One region of the Desulfofundulus thermocisternus DSM 10259 genome, then DNA from elsewhere that is predicted to be linked to it. Evidence: riboswitches for the same ligand, from Rfam matches in the RefSeq annotation. Region 1 holds a riboswitch; each other region holds the start of a gene.
The links. A riboswitch is a leader RNA that binds a small molecule or an ion and turns the genes downstream of it on or off. The one in region 1 is predicted to bind cyclic di-GMP.

Region 1 (3,389 bases):
CATAATTTGCAGGCTTTCCTCGGCACTAAGGCCGGGCTTCCCGTGAATGAGCAATTCTTTCCCCATCCCTGCCAGCTTGTCCAAAACCCCCAGCTCGGTTATGGTCATGGAACCACCCAGGCCGATGGTCCGGGCGTCCCGGGCTTCCTGTAAAATATAGCTGGCCGCCTCCTCCCTGGTGGGGCAGAAAACAGCCGTAAAACCGTTCTTATTTAAAGCCTGTACCGCCTTCTGACACCTTCGTTCGTAATTCCAGTTAACCATCTCTGTTACTTTCATAGCCACAACCCCTTTCCGATAATTAAAAAGTCTATAAATAAAATATATCATTAACTTTAGGCCCGGAGTTGACCAATAACCCCGTACCTTTTGAGCTCAAACCAATCCCCAGTTCTTCTTTTTTTCAATGCAAACTTCTTCCCACCCGCAACCCTTACAGAAGGAGGCCAGCCACTCCCGGGAGACAGCCATTACCCTGGCTTTTATATCCTGCCAGCGTACCTTCGACCCGGTTTCAACACCGAGGTACCCCATTGCCTGAGCGTCCATCTGCCTTATTTCCGCATCTGCTCCGGGCCAGGAAACGCACTCTTTATCCCGGAGCGTCGGGCAGGAACGACAAATATCGTCCGGGCCACTTACCACCAGTATTTCTTCGCCCCCTTCAGCCCTCATTAAAACCCCTTCCAGATTTTCCACAAATCTCTTATCATATCCTTCTCCACGATAAAATTGGAGGCAAATCAGGTGGTGTCCCCTTAAGGAAATCACGGCAAACGCTTCCCTTCTAACTGGCTTTTTTATCCACTAAAGCTTGATGGTATTACCTTAAAAACCCTTTAAGGGATTTCCGGAAAGAAGCCGTTCCCTACGATGTGTTTTCTCCGGACCCTGGCAAATATCCTGCATCACCGGGTAATTAAACGGCCAGTGCTAACTGTAAACCTCCGGCTATTTTCTCTCCGCAACCCTGTATTTCCTGTTCCACTCCGACACGCATAATACACTGCAAAATTTCCGGTTTTCTTTTTCGGTGAAAAAATCCGCGCCACAGTAGAGGCATTTACATTGTCTTAAAGGCTTTTTCTTTTCCGGTGGCACAAAACTTCCATACAGGTATTCCCGGAAGGAATGAATGAAAGCGCCCACGTCCACCGGCCCGTATTCATTGGCCCGGACGAGACAGCGCAGAAATAGACCGGCCAGCTGCCGCTCACGCTCGCTCAAATTAAACCCCACCGCAGGCCACCCCACCTTTAAAACCAAACGCTTCACCTGTCCTCTCTGCGAACAGTTTTTGTAAACTGTTTTTGCCCTGCGACAGTGTCCCCCACCCTTTCATGCTTTAAAGTAAAAAAGCCGCAGGGAGACAGGCACATGCTTTCCTGCGGCACTTTTCTCCCTTGCAACCCAGCCGTCATAGTCCCCGGGAGATACCACGGAAACCTTAGACCTGTGGCTTTGCGTCCCCGGCTTTCACCAGGTTTGCCCGCTGGGAGTGGCTAAATTTCTACTTATGTTGTGCTTATTTTTATTAAATCAACAAAACTTTTCCCTGTCAAGAAAATTTAGTCGAATTATACAGCTTTTGTATCCCGGGTCTTCTAATAACAAGAGATATAAATAAAAGAGAGCATGTTAAACAATTTAACAAATTTGATTAGATTATGAACATTACTTCAGCATCCCCTGGAGCCGGGCCAGTATTTCTTCGGCCCCGCTGACCAGTTCTTCAATTACTTCTTTAACCGGTTTGATTTCATAAACCAGCCCCACACACTGGCCCATGGCAAATGTCCCTCCCTCGAGATCACCCTCAAACAATGCGCGGCGGCCCACCTGACCGCTGATTATGGTGAGCAATTCCTCCAGGGTTGCTCCACGGGCCTCCATCTCCAGAACCTTTTCCGCAGCAGAATTCTTTATTACCCGGGCAGCATTCCGGATGGAACGCTGGATGATGACCGTATCCGTTTCCCGGGCTTTCACCATCCACTCTTTTAAATTGGTATGGGCCAGGGATTCTGTGGTGGCCACAAACCTGGTACCCATAACCACCCCCTCGGCACCCAGCGCCAGGGCAGCCACAAAACCGCGGGCGTCGGCTATACCGCCGCCGGCAACAACCGGTATGGATACGCTATCAACCGTCCTGGGCGTTAAAACCATGGTGGTTACGTCATCCATGCCGGGATGACCGCCGCATTCAAATCCCACGATGGTAACCGCATCTGCCCCCACCCGCTCGGCCTTTTGAGCATAGCGGACAGCCGGCACCTTGTGGATCAACTTAATTCCCGCCTGTTTCAAGTAGGGAACATATTCCTCCGGACTGCGCCCGGAGGTTTCCACCACGGGCACCTTTTCCTCAATCACAGCCTCAAAATAAGCGGCCGTCTTATCCCGGGGCCCAACTTCGGGCAGCATGGAAATATTAACTCCAAACGGCTTGTCGGTTAAAGCCCTTACCTTGCGGATTTCTTCCACCAGGGCTTCCTTGGTAGGGTGCGTGGCTGCTGTAATAATTCCCAGCCCGCCGGCATTGGAAACGGCAGCTGCAAATTCGGCCCTGGAAAGCCACTGCATACCCCCCTGAATAATCGGATACTTGATTCCCAGCAGCTCTGTAATTCTGGTCCGCATTATCTCTACCTCCCACCAAAGGTCAATCTGACGGCTTCCATAAAATCCACCGCATCATGTTGCACCGCAGTGCAAAAGTCGGTATCCAGGTGACGGTACAGCATTTCCCTGGTCATGCGTATGGCATGTTCCTTTTTAGAAGCCAGATCCCTGGCCAGCTCCATGGCCGCCGGCATCAGCTGATCATCAGGGACCACCCGGGACACCAGGCCCATTTCCAGCGCTTCCCGGGCAGTAATGGTGCGGGCGGTCAGGCAGAGGTCCATGGCCCTGCCCAGGCCCACGATCCTGGGCAGCATGTAGGGGCTGGCAAACTCCGGAACAACTCCCAGCTGGGTAAAACGGAAACATATGGTGGCGCTTTCAGCAGCCATCCTTATGTCGCACATCAGGGTAATGGTTGCCCCCAGGCCTACTGCCGCACCATTGATGGCGGCAATGATTGGTTTTTTGAATTCACGCATCAGAGTAATTTCCTGGCCGGCTCCTCCCCGGGAGAGGGAAGCCTCAAAACTGGCAACCCCCTCGCTAAAAGACTTTAAGTCCGTCCCTGAACTGAAGGCGGGGGGAGCACCGGTGAGGATAACCACGCGGATGGAATCGTCTTCGTTAACAGCTCGCATAACCTTCAGATACTCATCATGCATTTGCCGGTTCCAGGCGTTGCGCACTTCCGGCCGGTTCATGGTCAGTACCAGAATCGAGTCCCTGACATCATAAAGGAAACATTCCAGGTTCAATATCCG
Region 2 (3,389 bases), on a different contig from region 1:
AATATCGACCCGGCGGAAATAGAAAAAAAGATCACCCCGCAGACAAAGGCCATCATTCCCGTGCATTTCACCGGCCAGCCCTGCGATCTGGACGCCATTCACGCCCTGGCTGAAAAGCACAACCTCGTGGTTATTGAAGATGCCTGCCACGCCCTGGGGGCGGAATATAAAGGGCAGCCCGTGGGCTGCCTGAGCGACATGACCGTTTTCAGCTTTCACCCGGTGAAGCACATCACCACCGGGGAAGGGGGGATGGTGACCACCGGTTCCGACGAGCTGTACCACTGGCTGCTGCTCTTCCGCAACCACGGCATCACCCGGGACCGGGAATTCATGGTGGAGGACCACGGTCCCTGGTACTACGAAATGCTGGATGTGGGCTTCAACTACCGCCTCACCGATATCCAGGCCGCCCTGGGTTTGAGCCAGCTGCGCAAGCTGGACCGCTTTGTGGAGCGCAGGCGCGAAATTGCCCGCACCTATAACGAAGCCTTTGCCGAACTGCCCGGGGTGGAAATCCCCTACCAGGCGCCTTACGGCCGCTCCTCCTGGCACCTTTACGTGCTGGCATTAAAGCTGGAGCTTCTGAAATACGACCGGCGCCAGGTGTTTGAAGCCCTGCGGGCGGAAAATATCGGGGTGAACGTCCACTACCTGCCCGCCTACCGCCACCCTTACTACCGCTGGCTGGGGGACCCGGACAGCTGCAGCCTTTCCGGGTTTTACTGCCTGCGGGCGGAAGAATTTTACGAGCGGGCCATCACCCTGCCCCTTTTCCCGGCCATGAGCGACAATGATGTGCAGGACGTCATCACGGCCGTGCGCCGGGTTATGGCCTGGGCGCGCAAATAAAACCATAATCGACATTCTTCGACTAAATGTAGCAGTTGCTCCATGCTTTGTGCCAAAAAGCGCAAAGAGGAGCAATTTTTTTATGTATTTTTAACGTATTTTTTCTCTTTACAGGAGGAGTTTGGGAAAACGTGTCAAATAAATTACCACTTAGTTACCAAAAACTTGCCACATAATTACATTGCTTTGATATCACCTACAAGGGAACGATTTTTAACCCAATGACAAGTTAATAATCCCTTTTTCACACTTTTTATCGCACATTGTCCAGGGGCAAACTTCACCGAAAGGGAAGGGCGCAAAGCTGCGGGCCTACAGCGGGCTTCCCGCCACGGCAGCCGGGCTGCGACAATGCAGTACTGCTTCCCGGCCCCGGTGCCGGTTTTTTGGTGCTTTAAGAAAAATAAATAACCCCTCTTCCAGTTAGAAAAATTTACCTGAAACTGGAAGCAAAATCATCACCCTTACACTCTTCTACAGAGCTAATACAGAAATGGCGCTTTTGATTATGGGGGTGGGAGCGGCCAAAAGACAGAAATTTTTAAAGCGCTTACGGAAAAGCGAGGTGGCGGTTTATGGATCTTTTCGGCAGCCCCATTATAGTGGCGCTGCAGAAGCAGCTGGACGCATCGGCGCTGGCGCAGAGGGTGATTGCCCACAATGTGGCCAATGTGAACACGCCGGGATTTAAAAAATCCTCCGTCAGCTTTACGGAGGAGCTGCGGCGGGCGCTGGGGGAGGACGCCCTGCCGCTGGTCACCAGCGACCCCCGGCATTTCGGGGCCCCGGTACCGCTGGCCCGGGTGGAACCCACGGTGGTGAAGGAGGAGGGCACCACCATGGGTTACAACGGCAATAACGTGGACATTGACCAGGAGATGGTGAACCTGGCCGCCAACACCCTGACGTACCAGGCTGCCGCCCGGGCGCTGGGCGACCGCCTGTCCCTTTTGACTTACGTCATCCGGGGGAGGTAACAGACGGTGCCTCTATTAGATGTATTCGGCATTAGTGCTTCCGGCTTAACAGCTTCCAGGCTGTGGCTGGATATTACGGCCAACAATATTGCCAACCTGCAGACGGCGGGGCGGCCCAACGATCCCCTGAACCCGCCCTACCGGCGGAAAGTCCCCGTCTTTGCCGAAAAGCTGCGCCGGGCTCTGGACTCCCCGCCCGGCCAGCCATCCCTCGATGCCGCCGGAGTAAGCGTGGCGGCGGTGGTGGAAGATCCCTCCCCGCCCCGGCTGGCATACGAGCCCTCCCACCCCCTGGCCGACCCCCGGACGGGGTACGTAGCCTATCCCAACATCAACATAGCCAACGAAATGGTCAGCATGATTGCCGCCACCCGGGCCTACGAGGCCAACGTCACGGTTTTGAACGCAGCCAAGGACATGGCCCTGCGGGCCCTGGAAATAGGCAGGAGCTGATCTTCAAGCACAGGCTTATCCATTCATGCTGCTGACGAAAGGAGAACTCCTCAGAATGCAGGTTTTACCCGTTTCCTTTCTTTCCCCTGAGCCTGCGGCGGCCCGGTCCTCTAAACAGGATGCTGCCGCTGGTGCCGGCGACTTCGGCCGTGCCCTTTTGCGGGCCCTGGAAGAGGTGAACAACGCCCAGGTGCGGGCCGACCGGGTGGGCTTGGACTTCCTCACCGGACGGGTGCAGGACCTGCACCAGGTGACCATCGCCATGGAGGAAGCCCGGATCATGATGACCCTGGCCGTGGAGGTCCGCAATAAAATTGTAGAAGCCTACCAGGAAATATCGCGCATGCAGGTTTAAGGAGCTGTGCAGTTGATGGACCCCAGACAGATCCTGGCCCCCGTCAAGGAGCGGTGGCAGGCGCTGCCCCGGCCCCGGCAGGTCCTCCTGGTGGCTGCCGCGGCCGGGCTGTTAGCCACGGTGATTTACCTGGCTGTGCTTATCACCCGGCCGGTATATGCCCCCCTCTTCACCGACCTGGAGCCCGCTCAGGCGGGTAAAATCGCCGAAGAACTGAAAAATATGAAGGTTCCCTACCGGCTGGAGGATCAGGGTAAAACCATTGCCGTGCCGGAAGATCAGGTTCCCAGCGTGAGAATAGAGCTGGCCAGCAAGGGGGTGCTGGCCGATACGGGGGCCGGGTGGGAGCTTTTCGACCAGCAAAAGTTTGGCGTTACCGATTTTGAACAGCAGGTCAACTACCAGCGGGCGCTGCAGGAGGAACTGCGCCGCACCATCACCAGCCTGGAGGAGGTGGAGCAGGCCCGGGTGCACCTGGTGCTGCCCCGGGAAAGCCTCTTCCTGGACGAGCAGGTGGAGCCTTCCGCCTCCATAGCTTTGAAGCTCAAAAGCGAGCTCAAGCCCGAGCAGGTGAAGGGCATCATGGATCTGGTGGTGGGCAGCGTGCAGGGGTTGAAGCCGGAAAACGTACACATCATCGACATGGAAGGCAACGTCCTGAGCGACGATCTGGCCCTGTCCGACGAGCGGGCCAAGCTGACCCGCCTGTCCCTGGACCAGTACCAGGTGCGCCGGCAGTACGAAAAGGAACT
Region 3 (3,389 bases), on a different contig from region 1:
CTCCTGCCGGTGCATCTTTCTTTCCTTTTCAATCACCCCGGTGATGTCTAAAGCCAGCAGCCCTCCGCTCCTGTAGTCGAACGGCACGCAATGAAGGTCAAATACCTTTTTCCCGTCAGCGCTAATGATCACCTCGCGCCGGTGTTCAGCCTGGCGGATAGCCTGGCGCATCAGCTTTTCCGTTTCTTCCATGGGCAGGCCCAGGTCAGCCTGACCCGAAAGGAAACGGAAGCGACCACTTTCATATTTCATCACCACTCCGACCTTGAGGGCATTTATTAGTTCAGATTTTTCCACCTCAGCCAGCAGTTTTTCCCTGACCAGATCCTGAAGGTGCTCCGGCAGGTGCCTGGTAACCTCATATATTAATTCGCCGGTGCTGCCGGCCAATAACTGGTACTCCTCCCTGCTGAGACGGCGGGCAGTCTCCTGCTTCCGGTGGACACACAGGATATCAAATAAATGGACGTTGTTTTTCCCTTTAAAAGATACCCCGGCCACCTCTACCCACAAGTTTTCCTGCAACCTGATTACATACCGTCCTGGAACGGGGGCTTCTGTTTCCAGACCAAACTCCGTGGTACTTAATACCAGAATGCGGGCTGGATACTGTTTCCCATACCCATCTTCCAGCAAGACCCTGACAGGGGACGAAGGCACCCGGCGAAGGGGGCTTGGCTGAATAAAATACTGGCAATCCACACAAGCACGGTCCGGTTCTTTCTGAGCGCATTCAAGACACCGTCGCATTTTTCACCATCCTTCTGCCTCTCAGCCCACAAAACGGACATTCTCCCTGCGGATCGGGGTGAAGAACCAGAACTGACAGCGGCCGCTGTACCAATCTATTCCACTGTTAGTGCCAGAACAGTACCAAACAGGGCGTTGAATATGCCTCCCCTGAAACCGAAAGCATAACCCAGCAGGATGGCCGGAATGACGTAGGCGTACCATACGGCGTTGCTGAAAACCCCCTGCCTGCACAGCAGGAGTTCATAAATTACCGGCAGCGCATAAAATACCGCGCAGCAGGTGCCGAGCAGGAAATAATGTTTTGACAGAAAACGAACGATACTTTTTCTCCTGCCGCTCATCAGGTAGTCGTCAGCACCTCCCGGTCCCGCTTCCGGAACGGCACCTCCAACTTGCTGCCGGAAACATCAAGGTTGAAAAACGCTTCCACCACCCGCGGGTCAAACTGCGTGCCCGCACAGCGGTAGATTTCCTCCAGTGCCTCACGGGTAGACATGGCCGGCCTGTACACCCGGTGCGAGGTCATGGCGTCGTAGCTGTCGGCAACCGTTAGGATACGCGCCCCCAGGGGGATGTCTTCCCCTTTCAGACCGTACGGATAACCCCGGCCGTCGTAACGCTCATGGTGGTAAAGCATCAGGAGGTTGATATCCTTCAATTGAGGTATGTAAGAGAGAATCTGAAAACTGTAGACCGGGTGTTTTTTTATTTCTTCCCATTCCTCCCCGGTGAGCTTGTCCGGCTTGAAGAGAATTCTGCCGGGAACTGCCATCTTGCCCAGGTCATGGAGTAAACCGGCCACATATATCATTTTCTGATCATTTTCGTTCATCCCAAGCTCTCTTGCCAGCATCACAGCCAGGGAAGCTACCCGTTCCGAATGGCGCGAAACCCCTTCCAGCCGGGCTTCCAGCATCCGGAAAAGAGCCCGGACAAGATGCGTTAATGAATCCACGATATCACCTCAAAATGGGAACATGGGCAGGAGAATGCAGCGGCAAAACAGGAAGGAACTAACTGGAGATAAATAAAGGAGGGGAGCGCAGTGAGGGGATAATAGCGTTATCTGTTAATATCACCATTACATGGCATATAAGGCAGAGATTACCCCCCCCCCCGAACGTATGTACGTAATGTTATAGTTTGTCCAACCATAACAAAGCCCCCATTCCATAAGCCCTTTGTAATACGTCAATTTGTTAATGATAAATTCAGGTTCATCTTCCAGGGTCCAAAGTAAAAAGCTACAGGGAGAAAAGCATCTGCCCTGTAGCTACTTTTCTCCCCTGCAACCCAGCCGTCATAGCTCCCCACCCAGGTGTTTTGCGGGGAACCTTAGACCTGCGGCTTTGCGTCCCCGGCTTTCGCACGGGTTTGCCCTCCGGGAGTGAATTTATTTGCTGTTTATCTACTTATTTTAGAACTAATTCTATTGAATCAGCATAATTTTCCTGTGTCAAGCAAATAATGCAACTTTATGTCGAGTCCATGTCAAAAAGCAGATATCCACCAATGCAGTATTTTTCACAAACAGATGACAGTTACAGGTATCCTGAATGGTATAGTAAAGAGCGTAAGCGTAAAATACCCCCCCCTTGCATTCAAGGTGGGGGCTAAAACAAGCTAATTATTCATCTCCCCTGCTATGAGCACGTTGTCAGGCGTTACTACGGGATAGTTGATAAGCCCGTTTTCCGCTATATCCCCCGCCAGTTCCTCAAGGTTGCCCATGTCTTTCCGGACGCGGTCGATAATTTTGATGTCGGCAATTCTAACTCTTCGAACTTTATCCAAGCCGAACACCTCCATGAAAACCAGCTTCTAGGTACGCCAGCATTTCCGCTACCTGTTTATTCACCGCATCGTAACTCACCCGGACGATCGACAGGCCGTACTTCTCGGCCATGTCAACCTCTTCTCTGATGAAAAAGTCCATCACGCTTCGCCCCCGGAAAAAGAAAAAGCCCGGCACTGAACCGGGCAAAAAATGGGAAGAGGGGAGGCTTCTGAAAAAAGCCAGCCCGCCGCCCATCCGGGCCGGGGCTTTATGCCCAACTGACCGTCGCGGGCGGGCCAGCGTAAGTTTTATATAAGCACAATAGTGTTATTTTTACTTTTACCATCTTCCAAGATTATTACTCTTATACATTTAACGCGGCACTACTCCGAGGCACCGCGCTATTAAAAGCACCGTCCCGAGCCACAGGGCCGGGCGAAGGAACCACGTTTCCACGCGCGAGCCGGTCTCGAAGGTGAACGGCCACGGCAGTACTTCCCTCAATGACCACCTCCTCCCGAAAGACCACGTCCACCATACCCCCTGGGGGTTGAAGGAATCCAGCACCAGGTGGCTCGTCTCGGCGAGATACCCGGTAATGCGCCGGATCCTGCGGATGGGGGATTCCTCGTAGGTCTTGACTTCTATTTCGTCCCCGCAGTCGGTTAAAACAATTTTGGCAATGCTCTTTCTCTGCCGGGCAAAGGTTTCTTTCTCTTCGGCTATCAGCCGGTCCACGAGTTCCTGTTCAATGGTACCGTTGACGATTATTTGCAACACAAGCACCTCCCAACAGAAAAAGCGAAGATAATATTCTGTCTTTATGAATCCAAATTATCTGTTATAATTAATTGTAGGG
Region 4 (3,389 bases), on a different contig from region 1:
TTCCTTCCCTGTCGGCAATGCCCAGTTGTTTGAAGCCCAGGCTTTCCGCCCTTTTCCACTCCTCGCGCAGGGCCTGCAGTTTTTCCTCCAGAGTGGCCTCCCGGCCACCCCACCTGCCGCGGATGACGTTCCTGCTGGCTATGCTTTCAACCGCATATATTCGCGCCTGGATACGGTTGTCCAGTGTTTCGGCAGCCTGCCTGGCCGTCTTAAGCAGGGCCTCCTGGCTCTGTTCCTGCAGGGCCTGTTCGGCGTAATGCTCGCTCACCAGCCCCAGCACCAGGCAACCCATGAGCACTATAAAGCCGAAGAAAACAGCCATTCTGATCCGCAGGCTTCCCGCAAGCTGTCCCGTAAGTCTTCCCTTCATCCCTGTCTGCAGCCGCCCCTGCACCGTGACGGCAAGCAGGAACAGCGCCGCCAATCCTCCTTCCTTACAATTTTGCTTCTTCAGGCAGTAACCGGAACCGGCAGATCCCGTTTAAGGGTATAGAAACAACCGTTCCCCGGTCTTAAACTTCTATATTTTTATTTCGGCATAATTCAGGGTTACTTGAGCCCGCTGCCAGAGCTTATAGCCTTTTTTTAAACCATAAAAATAGCCGGCAGTTGTGACGGCCGGCTTTAAATAAAACGCTAAAATAATTTTAGTTGCTGGTGCCCTAAACCACCAGCTCATCGGCCAGCTTCTTTAGCCGCGCGGATACCGCCGTCAGCTCATTCACCGAAGCGTTGATTTCCTGCGACGAAGCGGCCTGCTCCTGCACCGCGGCAGACAACTGGGTAATTGAATCCGTCAGCTCCAGAACGGACTGCTGCACCTCCTGCAGGGTCTCCAGGATTTCCCTGGCCGAGCGCTGGGTATCCTGGGATAACTTGCGTATTTCCCCGGCCACCACGTTGAAACCCCGCCCGGCATCGCCCACCCGGGCCGCTTCGATGGCCGCGTTCAACCCCAGCAGGTGGGTTTGCTCGGCAATTTCCTCGATGAGGTTGACAATGCCGTCGGTTTTCTTGATTTCATCCCTGATCTTCTGCGCGCTGCTGTTCAGGTTTTCCGTTGTTGCCGCCACTTCTTCCGAGGTGGCGGAAAGGTTGGAGGTAGCCATGGCTATCTGGTTGATCTGGCTGTCCATTTCCTGCGACATTGCAATCAGATTTTCCTGGCGGGTGATGGGGGTGGTCATGCCAATGGTGCCGATTACTTTACCTGTACCGGGATCGGTAATGGGGTAGGAAACGCCGATGTAAGGTATGCCGTAGACCTCCTTCCCCGTCCGCCTGGCCTGCCTGCGGCCGGTGCGCAGGGTCAGGGCGGTTACGCTGCCTTCATTGATGGTGTCACCCGCCTTTAAAGAAAGGCCCACCTGACCGGGGTCGCAGTAAATATACCGCTCCAGGTCCGATACATAAATTCCCATCTCTTCCCCCAGCATCCCCTTGATAAAGGGGGCCAGCTTCAGGGCGCATTTTAAAAGGTCGGGCTCCGCCTGCTCCGCCCGGCGTTCACCCCCGTTATCGCCGGCAGCTGCAGCGGGTTCCACCGGCTCGACCGCTGGAGGTGGAGATATTTCTTCCGGTTGAGCTTTCTTGTTTTTAAATGAAAGCAGGTTCACTAAAGAACACTCCCCTTTCTTTTATCCGCAATCACATCTGACGCTGATGAGATATATCACCAACCTGAAGGAAAACAAGAACATGGGGCAGAACAGGAAGAAACAAACTGGAGGTAGAAAATAAAGCCCCCCTTCCAGGAACGCAAACAAAGAAAAAACTACAGGGAGAAAAGCATCCTGCCCCGTAGTTACTTTTCTCCCCTGCAACCCAGCCGTCATAGCTCCCCGCTAAAAAGCGTCCTGCGGGAAACCTTAGACCTGTGGCTTTGCGTCCCCGGCTTTCGCGCGGGTTTGCCCTCCGAGGTTAAACTTTATTCGCTATTTTTCTACTTATTTCATAATTAATTCTATTGAACCAGCACAATTTTCCTGTGTCAAGTAAATAATGTCATTTTATGTCGAACAGCAATAGTTTGCAGCTTCCACACCAAAACAAAAAGCCCCGTTTTCCGGGGCTCCCGTTTTTCTGGTGGGCGCGGTAGGGATTGAACCTACGACCTCTTGAATGTGAGTCAAGCGCTCTCCCACTGAGCTACGCGCCCATTTGAAGTTTTACCGTTGCAGGTGTTATTTTAACACATTTGCCGGCCGGGTGCAAGGGGGGCCGGCCTGTTTTTTTATTCCCGGACAGGCGGGGCGCACAGGTATCAGCTCCTTACAATTACGGGGCAGCCGGGAATTATTTCCTTCCCCTCCCCAACCACCGGCACCACCTCACAGGTGTTCAGGGAAGCGCACCAGTCCAGGTCGGCCGCCAGGCCCATGCTGAAAAGCTTGCGCCCGTGCAGGGAATGGTCAAAAGCTCGCCGGGGGTTGTCTTTATAGGCCAGGGCCAGGTGTAGGGCAGCCACGGCAAAGTCGGACAGATCCAGCCCGGACGCTCCGGGAGTAGAGCAGTACAACCAGCCCGGATCCGCCATTTTCACCATCTCCAGCACCACCATTCCAGCCCCCAGGGCATCTTCCAGGGAAAACTCGCCCTGCGTGCCGGCGCAGGCCAGGGTTACGTCCCTGCCCAGCCGGCAGACCTCCCGGGCCACCGCCCGGGCATTGAGCAGGCTTCCCACCAGCACCGTACCGGCTCTTCCTGCCGCAAGATTCAGGGCGCGGGTGCCGTTGCTGGTGGTGAGAACCAGCATCCTGCCGCCAACCACTTCCGGCCGGAACTCCAGCGGGGAGTTGCCGTGAGGAAAGCCGGGAATTTTTTCGCCGCCCCGTTCACCGGCCAGCAGTACCGGTATATTCTCCCCGGCCAGCCTGGCTGCAACCTCCTGTGCTTCCGCCGGGTCGACAACGGTCACCACACCCCGGCAACCATGGGCCAGGGCGGTAACTATGGTGCTGGTAGCTCTCAAAACATCAAAAACCACCGCCGTACCCCCGGCCAGAACGGCCTGTTCCAGGCTTTCAGCTGTTGGATAAAGGGTCACACGCATATTTAAACCTCCACGCGTTAATATTATACTGTTTCCTATCCCGGGCGGCAAGAAAATATTCTCCAGCGGTTTCCAAACTAATGAAAGCCCGTACGCTCAAAAGAAGGGTTTTCAAAATCATCCGTGGAAAAAATAAGTAAATAAGGGTGGCTCCCGGCGGCAGGGAGGTGCAGTGAATTGCAGCTATACCTGCGTAAAAGATATAAACACTTTGCCCGTTACCGGGAAATTACCAATATACTGGTTCGCCACGGCTTTGGCTACCTGGCCTACCAGCTGGGGTTAACCGAATTCTTAAATTTTGGCCACCGGTACAGGCTGCGCCGGCGGCTATCCG

Region 2: another riboswitch for cyclic di-GMP. It lies ahead of flgB (flagellar basal body rod protein FlgB); the one in region 1 lies ahead of BR83_RS0101500 (hypothetical protein).
Region 3: another riboswitch for cyclic di-GMP. It lies ahead of BR83_RS16190 (HD-GYP domain-containing protein); the one in region 1 lies ahead of BR83_RS0101500 (hypothetical protein).
Region 4: another riboswitch for cyclic di-GMP. It lies ahead of BR83_RS0109185 (methyl-accepting chemotaxis protein); the one in region 1 lies ahead of BR83_RS0101500 (hypothetical protein).

What each region holds. Positions count from the first base shown of each region.
Region 1 covers NZ_JMLG01000001.1:276,346-279,734, forward strand. Annotated here, with positions in the region: gene BR83_RS0101490 (lactate utilization protein) at 1-279, opposite strand, end outside; gene BR83_RS0101495 (DUF1284 domain-containing protein) at 376-771, opposite strand; gene BR83_RS0101500 (hypothetical protein) at 952-1,275, opposite strand; cyclic di-GMP riboswitch class I at 1,402-1,500, opposite strand; gene BR83_RS0101505 (NAD(P)H-dependent flavin oxidoreductase) at 1,675-2,643, opposite strand; gene BR83_RS14700 (enoyl-CoA hydratase/isomerase family protein) at 2,649-3,383, opposite strand.
Region 2 covers NZ_JMLG01000015.1:37,892-41,280, reverse strand. Annotated here, with positions in the region: gene pseC (UDP-4-amino-4,6-dideoxy-N-acetyl-beta-L-altrosamine transaminase) at 1-852, shown strand, start outside; cyclic di-GMP riboswitch class I at 1,115-1,203, shown strand; gene flgB (flagellar basal body rod protein FlgB) at 1,428-1,829, shown strand; gene flgC (flagellar basal body rod protein FlgC) at 1,836-2,282, shown strand; gene fliE (flagellar hook-basal body complex protein FliE) at 2,338-2,637, shown strand; gene fliF (flagellar basal-body MS-ring/collar protein FliF) at 2,653-3,389, shown strand, end outside.
Region 3 covers NZ_KK365995.1:29,407-32,795, reverse strand. Annotated here, with positions in the region: gene BR83_RS0114245 (ATP-binding protein) at 1-513, opposite strand, end outside; gene BR83_RS0114240 (hypothetical protein) at 846-1,094, opposite strand; gene BR83_RS16190 (HD-GYP domain-containing protein) at 1,094-1,708, opposite strand; cyclic di-GMP riboswitch class I at 2,038-2,142, opposite strand; gene BR83_RS17040 (ParB N-terminal domain-containing protein) at 2,377-2,547, opposite strand; gene BR83_RS17255 (hypothetical protein) at 2,540-2,689, opposite strand; gene BR83_RS16530 (hypothetical protein) at 2,903-3,307, opposite strand.
Region 4 covers NZ_JMLG01000010.1:43,522-46,910, reverse strand. Annotated here, with positions in the region: gene BR83_RS0109195 (methyl-accepting chemotaxis protein) at 1-424, opposite strand, end outside; gene BR83_RS0109185 (methyl-accepting chemotaxis protein) at 663-1,616, opposite strand; cyclic di-GMP riboswitch class I at 1,816-1,922, opposite strand; tRNA gene BR83_RS0109180 (tRNA-Val) at 2,084-2,158, opposite strand; gene BR83_RS0109175 (2-phosphosulfolactate phosphatase) at 2,264-3,052, opposite strand; gene BR83_RS0109170 (ABC1 kinase family protein) at 3,230-3,389, shown strand, end outside.